Regions from separate parts of the Alteromonas sp. 07-89-2 genome, predicted to be linked through region 4. Evidence: predicted binding sites of a transcription regulator. Region 4 holds the regulator's gene; each other region holds the start of a gene.
The links. The regulator FliA, encoded in region 4, starts transcription of late flagellar genes. The targets are predictions, from matches to a motif close to CTAAAGNTNNNNNNNNNNNNGCCGATA.

Region 1 (3,437 bases), on a different contig from region 4:
AAGTCTGCACGCGTAGCACTGCTCATAATGGCTTTTCTCTAAGTCGTGGTTAACTGCAACGCGATTATCAAATACAAAGCAATCGCCTTCCCACAATGACTCTTCTTTCGGTACATCTTCAAGGTACTGTAGAATACCGCCTTCTAAGTGATAAACCTCGTCAAACCCTTGCTCTTTCAAATAAGCCGTCGATTTTTCACAGCGAATACCACCGGTGCAGAACATAGCCACTTTTTTATTTTTTGACGGGTCGAGCTCTTTCGCTACGTATTCAGGAAACTCACGAAACGTTTCGGTTTTAGGGTCGATAGCGTGTTTGAACGTACCAATTTCAATTTCATAACCGTTTCGCGTGTCAATAACCGTAACGTCTGGGTCGCTAATAAGTGCGTTCCAGTCTTTAGGTTTTACGTAAGTACCAACGGTTTTGCGAGGGTCAATACCCTCAACGCCCATGGTCACAATTTCTTTTTTCAGTTTTACCTTGGTGCGATAGAACGGCTGTTCATCGTGAAGAGATTCTTTGCAAGAAATAGGATTAATACGTTCGTCGCTGTTTAAATAAGCAAGTAATGCGTCGATACCTTCGCGGGTACCAGAAACCGTACCGTTTATCCCCTCGTGGGCAAGAAGAAGTGTACCTTTAATACCATTAGCTTCCATTGTTTCGAGAAGCGGTTGGCGGATTTCTTTGAAGTTTTCAAGCGCAACAAATTTATACATTGCGCATACAATATATTTAGACATATTTTAACCTTTGCTGATTGGAGCGTAAGACCAGTGCAAAAATGCGGCGCGCAATATAACAAAAAGGAATGATAAAAACTAGGGCGGATACGAATTAGCGCTCGTACGTCAACGCAAACTTAGCACGCAACAACGAATTGAAATAACTGCTATGCAATATTCTCAAAAGATGTGGAGTGTGACGAATTTTCTTGTTGTGAATGGTGTTCTTTATCTTGTGATGAAAGGATATCGTATAGCAGCGTATTATCTTCCTTCACGGTGTTAGCGTATTCCTTTTTCAACCGTTTTTGTGTTGCCAAACTACAATTATCTACTACATCGTCGGGTAGACGTTTAGCATCATCAGTTTGTGATAGTGGAGAAGGATTCATACTTAAATATAATCTTGCTGCCGCATAGTCTTGAGACACTAACTCAGACAAAACGTGCATTCTGCCCCATTCGCATTCATTAGCGGCTAGCGATGGTCTTCTATAAAAATTTAACGATGCAAGCTTGGATTCGATGTTGCTTTTATCATCAGTTTCTGACGCTACCGCTTCAATTTCAAATGGCTCAGCCACACTATGTTGTTGCATAGCGAGATATAAAGAGAACAACGCTCCCTGCGCAGATGCTTTAGCAAGCACACCACTGCGCTCCCAGTATATACTGGGGTCAATAGGTATTTGCTCACGAGCCTCGACAGTTTCTTGCGACATTCTTATTTATAACTTCATATGTATACTTATGTTTTCGGCAAGATAATGTTTTTCTTAAGCTTATTATCTAAAATTAGATATACTCCTATAAAGTAATCGCGCGCTCATTCATGGATTTGAAATGCAATTTAGCAACAAACAAGTACTGATTGTTGAAGACCAACGCCCTTTCCTTCTTTTATTAAAGGGGCTGATGCATTCGATGGGCGCATCTGATGTAGTTACGAAGTCATCTGCTGAACAAGCGGTATCACTATGTAAAAAGCATAAGTTTGATATCGTCATTTGTGATCTACACTTGGGAGCTGACAACAAAAATGGCTATGAACTCATTGAAGAGTTGCGCACTCGAAGGCTTATCAGTCCCACATCGGTGTTCATTCTGATAAGCGCAGATAGCGCTCGACCGATAGTGTTGGGCAGTATTGAACGTAGACCCGATGATTTTTTAATTAAGCCCTTTTCTCAAGTTCAGCTGAAGTCTCGTATTGTTCGTGCGTGGCAAAAAAGACAGTTTCTCCAGCAAGCGTTTAGTCTCGTTGAACAGGGTGAAATAAACAGTGCGATCGACCATATCGAAGCCTTACTTGACGCCCCTTCCCACTATAAAGGTCACTGTGAACAGCTATTAGTCGAGCTATACTGGCGTATAGAGCAACCCGATAAAGCGCTAGATGTGTTACGTGATTACATTGACGGAAAACCCGTGCTGTGGGCGCAAATAGCTATTGGAAAAACTTACTTGCTTTTAAAGGAATATGAGAAAGCGATTTCAATTGCCAAGAGAACGCTAAAGCGTAATCGGTTCAATGCAGACGCTCACGATATTCTTGCGCAAGCACACCAAGCCACGACGGCTGGCGACAAAGCACTAGATGCAATAAAAGAGGCAATAAAACTGTCGCCCTACTCCCTACCCAGGCATTTCAAAGCCTGTGAAATAGGTCGGCAAAATGACGATTTAGTGCTTGCAGCGAGTTCAAGCCAAGCGATCTGGGATTTATCAAAACGAACCGTTCATAAAACAAGTTTACACTGGTGCGGTATTATCCGAAGCCTTCTAGATGTCGCAGAGTTTGCAGACGACAAGCGCCAGCGCAATAAGTATCAGCAAGAAGCATTACTTACTCTGCAACGAGGAAAGTTTGATGAACATCTTCAAAAAATGGACAGAGATTTTGACGTAGATATATTTGGTACAATCGTCAACGCTAGAATTAGCGCTATAGACGGCAAACTGATTGATGCCAAACGCCACTTAACAACGTCACAAACGCTTCTTGATGATAAGTACACGGAAGTTCCTACCGCGTTTATTCCTGACAGTATTAACGTTATGTATAAACTGGGTGAGTTTGATGATGCGCTACAGTTGAATGCACTTTTGACTTCAAGACAGGATGAGCTCGACCAAAACAGTCAAAACATGCTTGATGCGCAAGCCCTCAATGCTCAGAAAAACTTAGCCAGTTATCAACAGTTCAACCGCGAAGGCATTCAACACTATCAGCAGCAAGATTACGAACGTGCTAAAGCTTCGTTTGCCCTTGCTCAAGGCTTTGCTCCTGTAAATACAGGGGTTGCGCTTAATCTATTACAATGTCTTCTACAAATTGCAATCAAAGAAGATAAAGCCGAAATGAAACTCATTAACGAGTGTAAGCGGTTGTTCAAATTGATTGACGATATGTCACTTAAGGCGCCTTACAAAGAAAAATACACCAACCTTAGAGATGAACTCTCTAAATATATTGGCTTTTGAATTAGAAAACTGGTGAGCTATGAGATTGTTAGATTTTTACTGTTCATATTTTAACCGGCGAGGCCAAAGTATTACTAACTAATCCATAAAATTATCAACCGTTTCGATTAGTTCATCCACGTTTTCAATCAGTGTTTGACGCTGTTTCTCTGAAAGGGTTGAAAATATCTCGGCCAGTAGCGTTGCAGTCACAGTCATATTATGAGCACTACTTTGCTTGTACA
Region 2 (3,437 bases), on a different contig from region 4:
TGCAGCCAAGGCACAGCGTTCATCAATTCAAGATGTTGATTATGCTGAAGCGTCAACAGAATTCGCAAAGCAGGAAACGGCATTAAGCGCTGCGCTTGCTACATTCCCGCAAGTTACGAATTTATCTTTATTTAATTACATCTAAGCGGTTTTTGAGGTTAAAGCTTTTACGCCAGAAAAACATGCCATGTAGACTCTTGCTTGATTGTCGATATGGCAAGAATAATAGGACATATAAAGCGTATCGTTTTCTATCACTAGGCCAGGGTAGCTGGTATCACCATTACTTGGCAGTGTATTAAGTTCAGTAAGTGTTTTAGTTACGCTATCAAAGAGCCATATTTTGGTCGTAAATTGGCGAGAGTCCCAGTCGACATGTCTTCCTGCAACAATATACAGGCTTTCACCTAACGCCACAGCAGCAGGGCCGCCAATATAAATACCCAAATCATGCCAGCTCCATTTGGTATAAGGCGGTTTTGACGTACCAAATTGTGCGCTGAATGTATCGGCATCACGCCTAAGAAAAGCAAAAGCATCGCCGTTAGAATTAAATAGAATAGTACTTTCGTTGGGGTAGCCCTTTTTGTGTTTATCTAAGCTAAACGCTTCTGCCTTATGCAATTGCATTGTCCGCGTTGGATCACCCTTATAAAGCGAAAGTGTATTTGATGGTCGATTATATGCAAAGCCATACGCGTCTGAATTATGCCAAGTATGGTTCCACAGCCACCATCCGCTCTTACCATGTCTATTAGCTCCTGACCAAGATAGGCCCGTAGTGGTGAAATAAGTCATCATTTTTGTGACCATTTTGCCATTATCAAGGTATGTCTTTGCATAGGAAGTGAGCATGAGGCGAGAGCCATCGTGTGAGAACTTAGGATCTCGTAAGTCGGCATTACTCTCTCGAATAATTACTCTGTGGCGAATTTGAAATGAAGCTTTATCAATAGTTGATACAACAAGCACACCGTCAGCACTAACATGATTAGTAGCTTGTCGGTAGCAACACATCAATGTTTTACGACTTTTGTCGAACGGATTTTCAATCAAATCAGTGAAAGCGCAATGCGCTGCAGACTTTGATACACGTTTTATATCCAGTAGCTTCAAACTTTTTTTCACGTCAAATCTTCCTTAAAAATCCTTTAGTTATGCGGCGCTTTAATTTCATTGCGCGGCAATATCTTACCGCTTATCGGCAAAAATCGTAATTTTTTCTAAAGGGAATCTAATTAGTGTCGATACAGTTTCTGAGAGAGCCAGTTCATCAATTACCCCTCAGGTCTTGATGACTACTAAAACAAAAATGTCGGTTAGGCCGACTGCCAGCAAACGCTGGACTGAGAGTGTAGGAGAGACTTTATGTCTATGTTCGTTAATACCAATGTATCCTCATTGAATGCCCAGCGTCAGCTATTTGATGTTAGTAATTCTTTGAGCACGTCGTTTGAACGCCTTTCTTCAGGCTTCCGTATCAACAGCGCTGCTGATGATGCCGCAGGTCTACAGATTACCGACCGAATGACTTCACAAGTCCAAGGACTTAACCAAGCTGTACGTAACGCAAATGATGCGATTTCACTATCGCAAACTGCTGAAGGTGCACTTTCTGAAACTACGACTGCACTACAGCGTATTCGTACACTTGCCATTCAATCGCAAAACGGTATCAACAGCTCTGCTGACCGTGTAGCGCTGCAAAAAGAAGTGTCTGCACTACGTACTGAGATTTCACGTATCTCTACGACTACCCAATTTGCCGGCGTTAACATTCTATCGGGTGATTTCTCTGCGAAATTCCTAGTAGGCGCAAACGCAGGTCAGACAATTTCTGTAAACCTATCTAGCCCTACATTGGCACGTGCTGGTGTTAATGGCTTCAGTGCGACTGGTTTGGGGATTACTGGCTCGGACGTATTAACTAGTGATAATGCTTCTTCAATGCTGGCTAATATCGACACCGCTATTTCTGCGATCGGTGGACTACGTGCTGACTTAGGTGCGCTTCAAAACCGCTTCCAGTCAACAATTCGAAACTTGAGTAACATCTCAGAAAACGTTTCTGCAGCACGTTCTCAAATTAAAGATACTGACTTTGCAACTGAAACCGCTAACCTAACGCGTAATCAGATTATCCAGCAGGCGAGTACAACGGTACTTTCTCAGGCTAATCAGCGTCCACAGGCAGCGTTGCAGCTTCTAGGTTAATGATTAAATAGTGGAGCCAGGAGGTAGTGCTCTAGTCCACGCACATGAAAGGCTGGTCGCCTCGTGACCAGCCTTTTTATTTATTCTCCTCTATTTCCTTTAGCTAACCCTCCTGTTATATGACAGCTAGCTGATACCTTTTCACCTTTGAAAAACTTTTCTTATAGTTCTTCTCTTTCCAAAAAATCACCACGGTCTGACTTGTCTAAAGTTTTGATTTAATTGAGGTATTTCTTGTTCTCCTATTGCTCGTCAAAATTTATCAAAAAACTTCTAAAGTAAAATTGATAGGTGGACGATAACTATTACAAAGGGGAGATAAAGTTAGTTTTTTTCCTCTGATGGGTGAAAACAATAATAAACATCCGAATAAAAGTGTTTTATGTTCAAGTTTGCTTAGTCATCTTGGATATTTAAGTTAGGAAAATCAACGCTTTGTTTGTCTTAGAATGAAATGGCTAGTTTTTCTAAAGTAATTTCTATTTAAGGCGATATAAAGAAAGGTTTGTTAAGTGGTGTGGAGCTGCTAACCGGCGAGAATGAAGCCAGGAGGTAGTGAGAGGTTTGAGGTCTGGAACATCAAACCCACCGGCCAGCAAAGAGAATGAAATTCTCTATTTAGCAAGTTTCATCGGTAGTGTGCCAATGAAACGTCAGATTAACTCTGACACCTTACTTAAAGCACAGGCTATGCCAAATATTTAAAACAATCGCGCAGATAATAAAAGCAATAGCGCAATACTCGAAACTGTTAGGAGAGACCCATGAGTCTATTTGTTAATACCAACGTGTCATCATTAAATGCACAACGTCAATTATTTACCACCGGCAACAACCTAAGTACCGCCTTTGAGCGCCTATCGTCTGGTTTCAGAATTAATAGCGCTGCGGACGATGCGGCTGGTCTACAGATTACAGACCGTATGACTTCGCAAGTTCAAGGTTTGAATCAAGCGGTAAGAAATGCGAACGACGGCATTTCATTGGCACAAACAGCTGAAGGTGCAATGCAAGAAACGACGACAGCTCTTCAGCGTATTCGTACGCTTGCTATTCAGTCTCAAAACGGTATTAACAGCTCTGCTGACCGTGTAGCACTACAAAAAGAAGTGTCGGCGCTACGTACTGAAATTTCGAGAATCTCGACAACTACTCAGTTTGCGGGTGTTAACATTTTATCGGGGGATTTCTCAGCAAAATTCTTGGTAGGTGCAAATGCGGGT
Region 3 (3,437 bases), on a different contig from region 4:
GCAGGTTACTTGTTATTTTCTTCTGCTAGTTTAAACGTCCATGTTCCACTGACCGTCTCAGCAGCTCTGCTGATCAGCGGTATCGTTACTCCTTGGCTAGCGTCTCTTATTCAAAGTCCATCTTCCTCAGATGCCAGAGCACATTCTAATGACGGATCAGTAGAAACTTTATATGTGGGTAATTTGCCTTATAGAGCAAACGAGAACGCAGTAAAGGAATACTTCAGTAGCTTTATTGAAGTACAGTCGGTTCGCTTAATGAAGGATCGTAAAACTGGAAAAAGAAAAGGATACGGTTTTATCGAAGTTGTAACTGACGACTTAAACAGCGTTATCGATAAAACTAACGACTCAATCTTCCAGGAGCGAACCCTAAAAGTTCGCCCTGCAAAGGACAAAGTCGAACACGCATAATTTTGTGAGTACGGTTTATAGGCTATAAAAAAGCCCGGTTAGCTGTCGCTACCGGGCTTTTATATTAGTAAATAGTTAGTTATTCACTTGTCTCAGCAGATTGAGGAAGTCCATTAAGTAACGTTTGATTGAAAGCGTGAAACCTATTTATAGCAGTTACAAGATCTGGCACCTGCACGTCTTTCATCTCATTAATCAACCCACCTATTAAGGTATTATAGTCTTCGTTACTTTCTAACGTACTTTCGGCATTAGCAAAAGTATCCATCATCTTTTCTAGATATTGCGCAATAGGGCTAACCACATTTCCAAACTTCGAATTATCGCTTTTGTCTTCATTGTAATGTTGGATGTTCTCATACGTCTTTAGTACTTCGGTCTGTGTTGTTCTATTTAACTGTAACGCGTAGCCAACTAACTCTTTATCGTCAAAGCCTAAACTTAACGCTTCTTCAAATGCTTTGTCGATGTCACCACTGTAAAAGGTGTCGGCGAGATCCTGAACTTGACCAACCAAATCAGCTATCGACTCTAACTCATCTTCATCAAGCTCGCCTTTCAATGAAAAGCTAATACCGCTTCGCTCATAGTATTGGTACGAAGTTTGTTGTTGGTATGACGCTGAAAAATTGTTTTCGCCTTGCTCGCCACTACCGCCTGATTGCTCCTGAGATGCCTGCACTTGGAAATTAAGTTGTTGAGACGCTTGGAACGAGCGAAGACTCTCAAAACTAAAACTCACTTCGTCGCCATCTTTAGTTCGAATCAGCAAGCTTCCGCTTTTCTCATCCGATGCAGCTACCGCGTTTAAGGCTGAAAGCGTTACAGCGTTCGGCTGCTGGCGACCAAATATGTCAGTTTCCAGATCGTTTATTCCTGTATCGATGAGATCGCGGCTTTTTGTCATTCCTTGCTCAATCTCTTCATTCATAAAACCAGCGAGGTCTTTTTCAGCCATAGCGAATCCACGGCTTACGCCTTCTCTCGCTTGGCTAAATAAGCCATTAAGCTTTTCATCGCTGGCGCCACCGTTTGCCGCACCTCTAATGACGCCACCTACGAACTTAAGTACGTTTCTGGCAACTTTTTCAAAGTCGAACAAACTGTTCGACTTATCTTCAATGCTTTTCTCTTTGGCTTCTTGTGGCTTTTGGCCATCTATAACTAACGCTTGGTTAAGGCTGCTACTCACCACACGTAAGCCGATGCTAGTTTGGCTACTGGAAACAGATACCGATGCCGCTTGTTGTTTAGAAAACTCAGCCGCTTGCTGCAATCCTTCTTGCTGTAACTGCTTTTTCAACATTTCGTTCGGGTGAACTGATGCCTTTTGATCTGCTTTTTGATCGACCTTCTGGTCGCCCATAAAAGCCTTAATTTGACCCACGTTCATAATTTGATCCTCACTATCCTCAATCTTATTATCGGCAAAGAATCAGTATTGTTTAATTTTAATACAGCTTTTTTTACTAGGTCGTTCCTGATAATAATGCAGAAGTAGATAGCGCATGTTGCAGTTATTTTATAAGGGACTACAATTCGCGACCTCAACATTGAATGGAGAATTTTATGACCGCGACCGAACAACAACGCTATCAAGCTCAGTTGGACGAAAAAGTAGAACGTCTTACTGCGTTACTTTCTCCGTTCAATGCGCCTGACTTAACCGTATTTCCATCGCAACCAACACACTACCGTATGCGCGCCGAATTTAGAGTATGGCATGAGGGCGATGATTTGTTTCACATCATGTTCAACCAGGAAACAAAAGAGAAGTATCGCGTAGATAGCTTTCCTCCTGCTTGTAAAGCAATAAACGATGCTATGGCGCTGTTGTTAAAAGAAGTAAGACCAAATGAAGCGCTAAGAAAGAAGCTTTTTCAAATCGATTATCTTTCTGCACTATCTGGCGAGCTTGTCATCAGCCTTTTATACCATCGTCAACTAGATGAGAAGTGGCAAGAGGCTGCAAAAGAATTAAAGGCGAAACTCGAGGCTCACTTTCCGAAAGTAAACATCATCGGCCGTGCGAGAAAACAAAAGCTTATTATCGACAACGATTTTGTTATTGAGCGCTTACCCGTTAATGGCAAAGAATTCATATTTAAGCATATCGAAAATAGCTTCACTCAGCCCAATGCCGAAGTGAACTGTAGCATGATTGAATGGGCACTAGATTGCGTAAAGCCGCTCTCTGGCGATTTACTGGAGATGTATTGCGGTGCAGGTAACTTCTCACTGCCGCTAGCGCTTCACTTCGATAATGTTGTGGGGACCGAAATAGCCAAGCCCTCTGTACAAGCTGCGCAGTTTAATATTGAACAAAATCAGCTTAATAATGTGAAGATCGTAAGACTCGCCGCTGAAGAATTCACTCAGGCTATGAAAGGTGAACGTACGTTTAGTCGCTTAGAAGGCATTGATCTAAGTACATATAATTTCACAACTGTATTGGTTGACCCACCAAGAGCTGGGTTAGATGAAGACTCGCTTAGAATGATTCAGGATTACGATAATATCGTGTATATCTCGTGTAACCCTGAAACGTTGGCGCAAAATCTTGAGCTTTTAAGTGAAACTCACGACGTTGCTCAATCGGCACTATTCGATCAATTCCCTTTTACTCATCACATTGAGGCTGGCGTTTTACTTACACGCAAAAGCTAGTTTTAGTACAAATTGACAAGGCCTTTGGAGTCACAAAGGCCTATGAAGACGTATTAAAATAAGGTTGCTTTGATTAGAGCAAACGATGTGGACTTAAAAGGCCAATCGCCACTAATTCAATTATACGCTTTTTTGCGTTGCACCTACTTGAACGAAGCGAAGCTGTGCTTTCACTCTCTCACCGATTTCGCGGCGAAGTTTATCATCAGCTTCTAGTGCTTCAGCACCTGCACTGAATACAAGTCGTACCATAGCATCAGCTTGAAGCTGCGCGCATGCGTATTCTACGCCCTGCTGTTCAATAATGTAGTCGGTCAACTCGTCGATGAAGTGTTGAATCTCTCTAAATACTGCCA
Region 4 (3,437 bases):
TCCAGCCTCAACTAGAAAGTCCTGTAATATATCCTCGTCAACATCAAACGACATGCGCCCGCTCCCCTAAAAACCTAAGCTAGACAGAAGATCATCTACATCATCTTGGCCTGACACGACGTCGTCGCGCTTATCGGCATCAATGATAGGGCCTTCTGCCTCTACACCATCAACCTTATCGGCCTTAACGCTAGATGGTTTAGTTTGTTCTGCACCGTCGCGTTCACCAAACATGGTAAGCATGTTAACTAAGCTGTCTTCCACTTCTTTAACCAAGTCGATAACGCGGCGAATAACCTGACCAGTTAAGTCTTGATAACCTTGAGCCATCAATACTTCTGTAAGTAACTGTGTAAGTTTAGCTGACTGTGCCGAACCTTCTTCCAACAATTCGTCTAAGTCTGCGCATAAAGCCTTGAATTCTCCCAACTCTATTTGGCGATTCATCAGCTTCTTCCACTCAGGCATAACCTTTTCGATGCGCGCCGACAGCATTTCAGCTATAGGCATGCTCGCTTCAACGGCATCCATAGTAGTATTAGCAGCTTTTTCAGTTTCTTCAATTACGTAGGTTAGGCGGGATTGTGCATCGGGAATATCATCGGTCGCGAGATTTTTAATGCGGTCGTCTATTTGGAAATTATTCAGCGCGTCATGGAGCTGACGCGTCAGTTTCCCTACTTCGGCAAACAACTCAACGTTTTCTTTCATTGAGGCCGCTTCTAATAGGGCATTGGCTGAAGCGTTGTCACCCTCTTCAAGGTAGGTGACAAGCTGTTTTGCTTCTTCCAACGAAATTGGAACGTTTACATTCGTTGACATCCAGTAAACCTCATTTCTCTGGTGAGCGTCTGGATCAACCTAAACGTTCGAATATTTTATCTAATTTTTCTTTAAGTGTTGCTGCAGTGAACGGCTTAACAACGTAGCCATTAACACCTGCTTGCGCGGCGGCAACAATTTGCTCTTTCTTCGCTTCAGCAGTAACCATAAGTACTGGTAGGTGCTTGAGCTTGTCATCGGCTCTAATCGCGCGAAGCAAGTCAATACCCTGCATTCCAGGCATGTTCCAATCGGTAACTACGAAATCGAAATCACCTTGCTGCAACATAGGCAATGCAGTACTTCCGTCATCCGCTTCCTGGATGTTGGAAAAACCCAAATCTTTAAGTAGGTTTTTGATGATACGTCTCATGGTAGAAAAATCATCGACCACGAGAATTTTCATGCTTTTGTCCAAAATAGCCTCCAGTGAGGGGTTAATTGTTATTAATTTCTATTCTTCGTCAGCTTGCCACGACTTCATTCGTGATTTGAGTTTTAACATGGCCTGACTGTGAATTTGACTGACTCTCGATTCACTTACATCAAGAACCTCCCCAATTTCTCTTAGGTTCAGCTCTTCATCATAATACAGCGAAAGTACAATCGCTTCTCTTTCAGGTAATGTCGTAATTGCATGGGCAAGCGCTTTTTGGAAAGCGCCTTGCATCAAATCTTCCAGTGGTGCGTCGCTACCTCGATTTTGCTCTGTCGAAATAACATCTTCTGACACACCTAAATCTTCAATACCTACCAGCTTTCCGGCATTTACTTCATTAAGCATTTGGTGATAGTCCTGCAAGCTTACATTAAGCTTATCAGCAATATCAGAATCTCTAGCATCGCGGCCTGTTTCGCTTTCTACTTGCGAAATTGCTTCAGTGATCGCTCGGCCATTTCGGTGGACTGAACGCGGTGTCCAATCCCCTTTGCGAATTTCATCTAGCATAGCACCGCGAATGCGAATACCGGCAAACGTTTCAAAGCTGGCTCCTTTTGAACCATCAAAGTTTCGCGCGGCTTCTAATAATCCAATCATGCCTGATTGAATTAAATCGTCTACAAGAACACTAGCCGGCAATCGCGCTATCAAGTGATGCGCTATACGCTTAACCAATGGCGCATGTCTTTCGACTAACTGCGCTTTATCGGTTTGTTGTTGATAAGCGGCTGCCTTGCTGTTCAACGCTGACTTCCTACGGCTTTTTCTGCAACTAATTGTTCAATGAAAAACTCTAAATGGCCACCTGGCTGCGCTGGAATAGGCCATGTTAAGGCTTTACTTGCCAACTGTGTTATTGCAACGGCTGCCGGTGAACCTGGGTAAGCATCGACAATGGCAGTTTGTTTACGTACTGCTTTACGAATGTTCTCGTCAAACGGTACTGTCGCCACTAATTCTAGTGCAACATCTAAAAAACGCCCTGTCACTTTGCTTAATTTACTAAATAGCTCTTGGCCTTCTCGCACGTCGCGCACCATATTAGCCACAACTTTGAAGCGGAAAACACCGTGCTCTCTATTCAGAATTTTTATCAATGCATACGCATCTGTCAATGAAGTAGGCTCGTCACACACAACGACCATGATGTCTTGTGAGGCTTTTGAAAAGCTCAACACCATGTCTGAAATACCTGCCGCTGTATCAACGATAAGCACGTCAATTTGCGAGCGCAGCTCACTAAAGGCTCGAATTAGGCCAGCGTGTTGCGTTGGCGACAATTCTGCCATCGACTGCGTGCCTGATGTGGCAGGGGCAATCTTTATTCCGTGCGGACCGGTAACTAATACTTCATCAAGTGTACATTCGCCGGAAAGCACGTGGGATAAGTTTTTCTCAACACGCAAACCTAACATAACGTCTACGTTAGCAAGACCGAGGTCCGCATCGAGAACCATTACACGTTTACCTTGCTTCGCCATGGCGATAGCGGTGTTCAATGTAATGTTTGTTTTACCTACGCCACCTTTGCCACCGGTGACGGCGATTACTTTGATTAACCGTGATTGCTTCATTTTTCTTAAGCTACTCGCTTGGTCGTCAATCATACTGCTTATGCTGTTTTAATTGCGTTGTTACCACTAGTATGATTCAAACCGTACTTTTTATAAAGCTTTGCAGCAGCGGAAACCAAAGATTTCGCTTCTGCAATCTTAATGTCTTCAGGTACTTTTTGACCATCGGTGACATAACTAACCGGTAATTGGTATTCAACCGCTGCACTAAGCACCTCTCCTAAAGAGTAGCACTCATCTAACTTTGTGAAAATACAGCCACTTAGTTCAATATCATCATACGCTTGAATGATTCTCTGCAAAGCAGGATATTGCGTATTTGCTTGCGCTACCAAATATTTTTTAACATTTGGCATTTGTCCGTTATCAAACTGCTTAATTTGTTTAATTAATCGACTATCTCTTTGACTAAATCCAGCCGTATCAATCAATACTAGTCGCTTATGACGAAGTTGGAATAATAAATCCGCAAGTTCTTCACTAGTCTGCGCTTTTCTCACCGTGCAGCCAATAATCTTTCCGTATGTCGCTAGCTGCTCATAGGCGGCAATTCTATACGTATCGATGGTAATCATCGCAACCGACTCTGCACCGTATTT

Region 1: F0261_RS01635 (VC2046/SO_2500 family protein) is a predicted target of FliA. The motif match lies at 1,484-1,510, and genes of this name have one in related genera.
Region 2: F0261_RS18110 (flagellin) is a predicted target of FliA. The motif match lies at 1,224-1,250, and genes of this name have one in related genera.
Region 3: F0261_RS15670 (DUF5610 domain-containing protein) is a predicted target of FliA. The motif match lies at 1,837-1,863, and genes of this name have one in related genera.

What each region holds. Positions count from the first base shown of each region.
Region 1 covers NZ_VTYM01000002.1:62,102-65,538, forward strand. Annotated here, with positions in the region: gene F0261_RS01630 (rhodanese-related sulfurtransferase) at 1-747, opposite strand, end outside; gene F0261_RS01635 (VC2046/SO_2500 family protein) at 897-1,451, opposite strand; gene F0261_RS01640 (response regulator) at 1,573-3,213, shown strand; gene F0261_RS01645 (DUF6279 family lipoprotein) at 3,292-3,437, opposite strand, start outside.
Region 2 covers NZ_VTYM01000036.1:846-4,282, reverse strand. Annotated here, with positions in the region: gene flgL (flagellar hook-associated protein FlgL) at 1-145, shown strand, start outside; gene F0261_RS18115 (hypothetical protein) at 142-1,128, opposite strand; gene F0261_RS18110 (flagellin) at 1,369-2,214, shown strand; gene F0261_RS18105 (hypothetical protein) at 2,779-2,919, shown strand; gene F0261_RS18100 (flagellin) at 2,979-3,437, shown strand, end outside.
Region 3 covers NZ_VTYM01000024.1:131,865-135,301, reverse strand. Annotated here, with positions in the region: gene F0261_RS15675 (RNA-binding protein) at 1-414, shown strand, start outside; gene F0261_RS15670 (DUF5610 domain-containing protein) at 494-1,807, opposite strand; gene trmA (tRNA (uridine(54)-C5)-methyltransferase TrmA) at 1,984-3,081, shown strand; gene fabR (HTH-type transcriptional repressor FabR) at 3,202-3,437, opposite strand, start outside.
Region 4 covers NZ_VTYM01000021.1:31,802-35,238, forward strand. Annotated here, with positions in the region: gene F0261_RS13915 (chemotaxis protein CheA) at 1-54, opposite strand, end outside; gene F0261_RS13920 (protein phosphatase CheZ) at 67-822, opposite strand; gene cheY (chemotaxis response regulator CheY) at 857-1,240, opposite strand; gene F0261_RS13930 (RNA polymerase sigma factor FliA) at 1,277-2,008, opposite strand; gene F0261_RS13935 (MinD/ParA family protein) at 2,005-2,871, opposite strand; gene flhF (flagellar biosynthesis protein FlhF) at 2,877-3,437, opposite strand, start outside.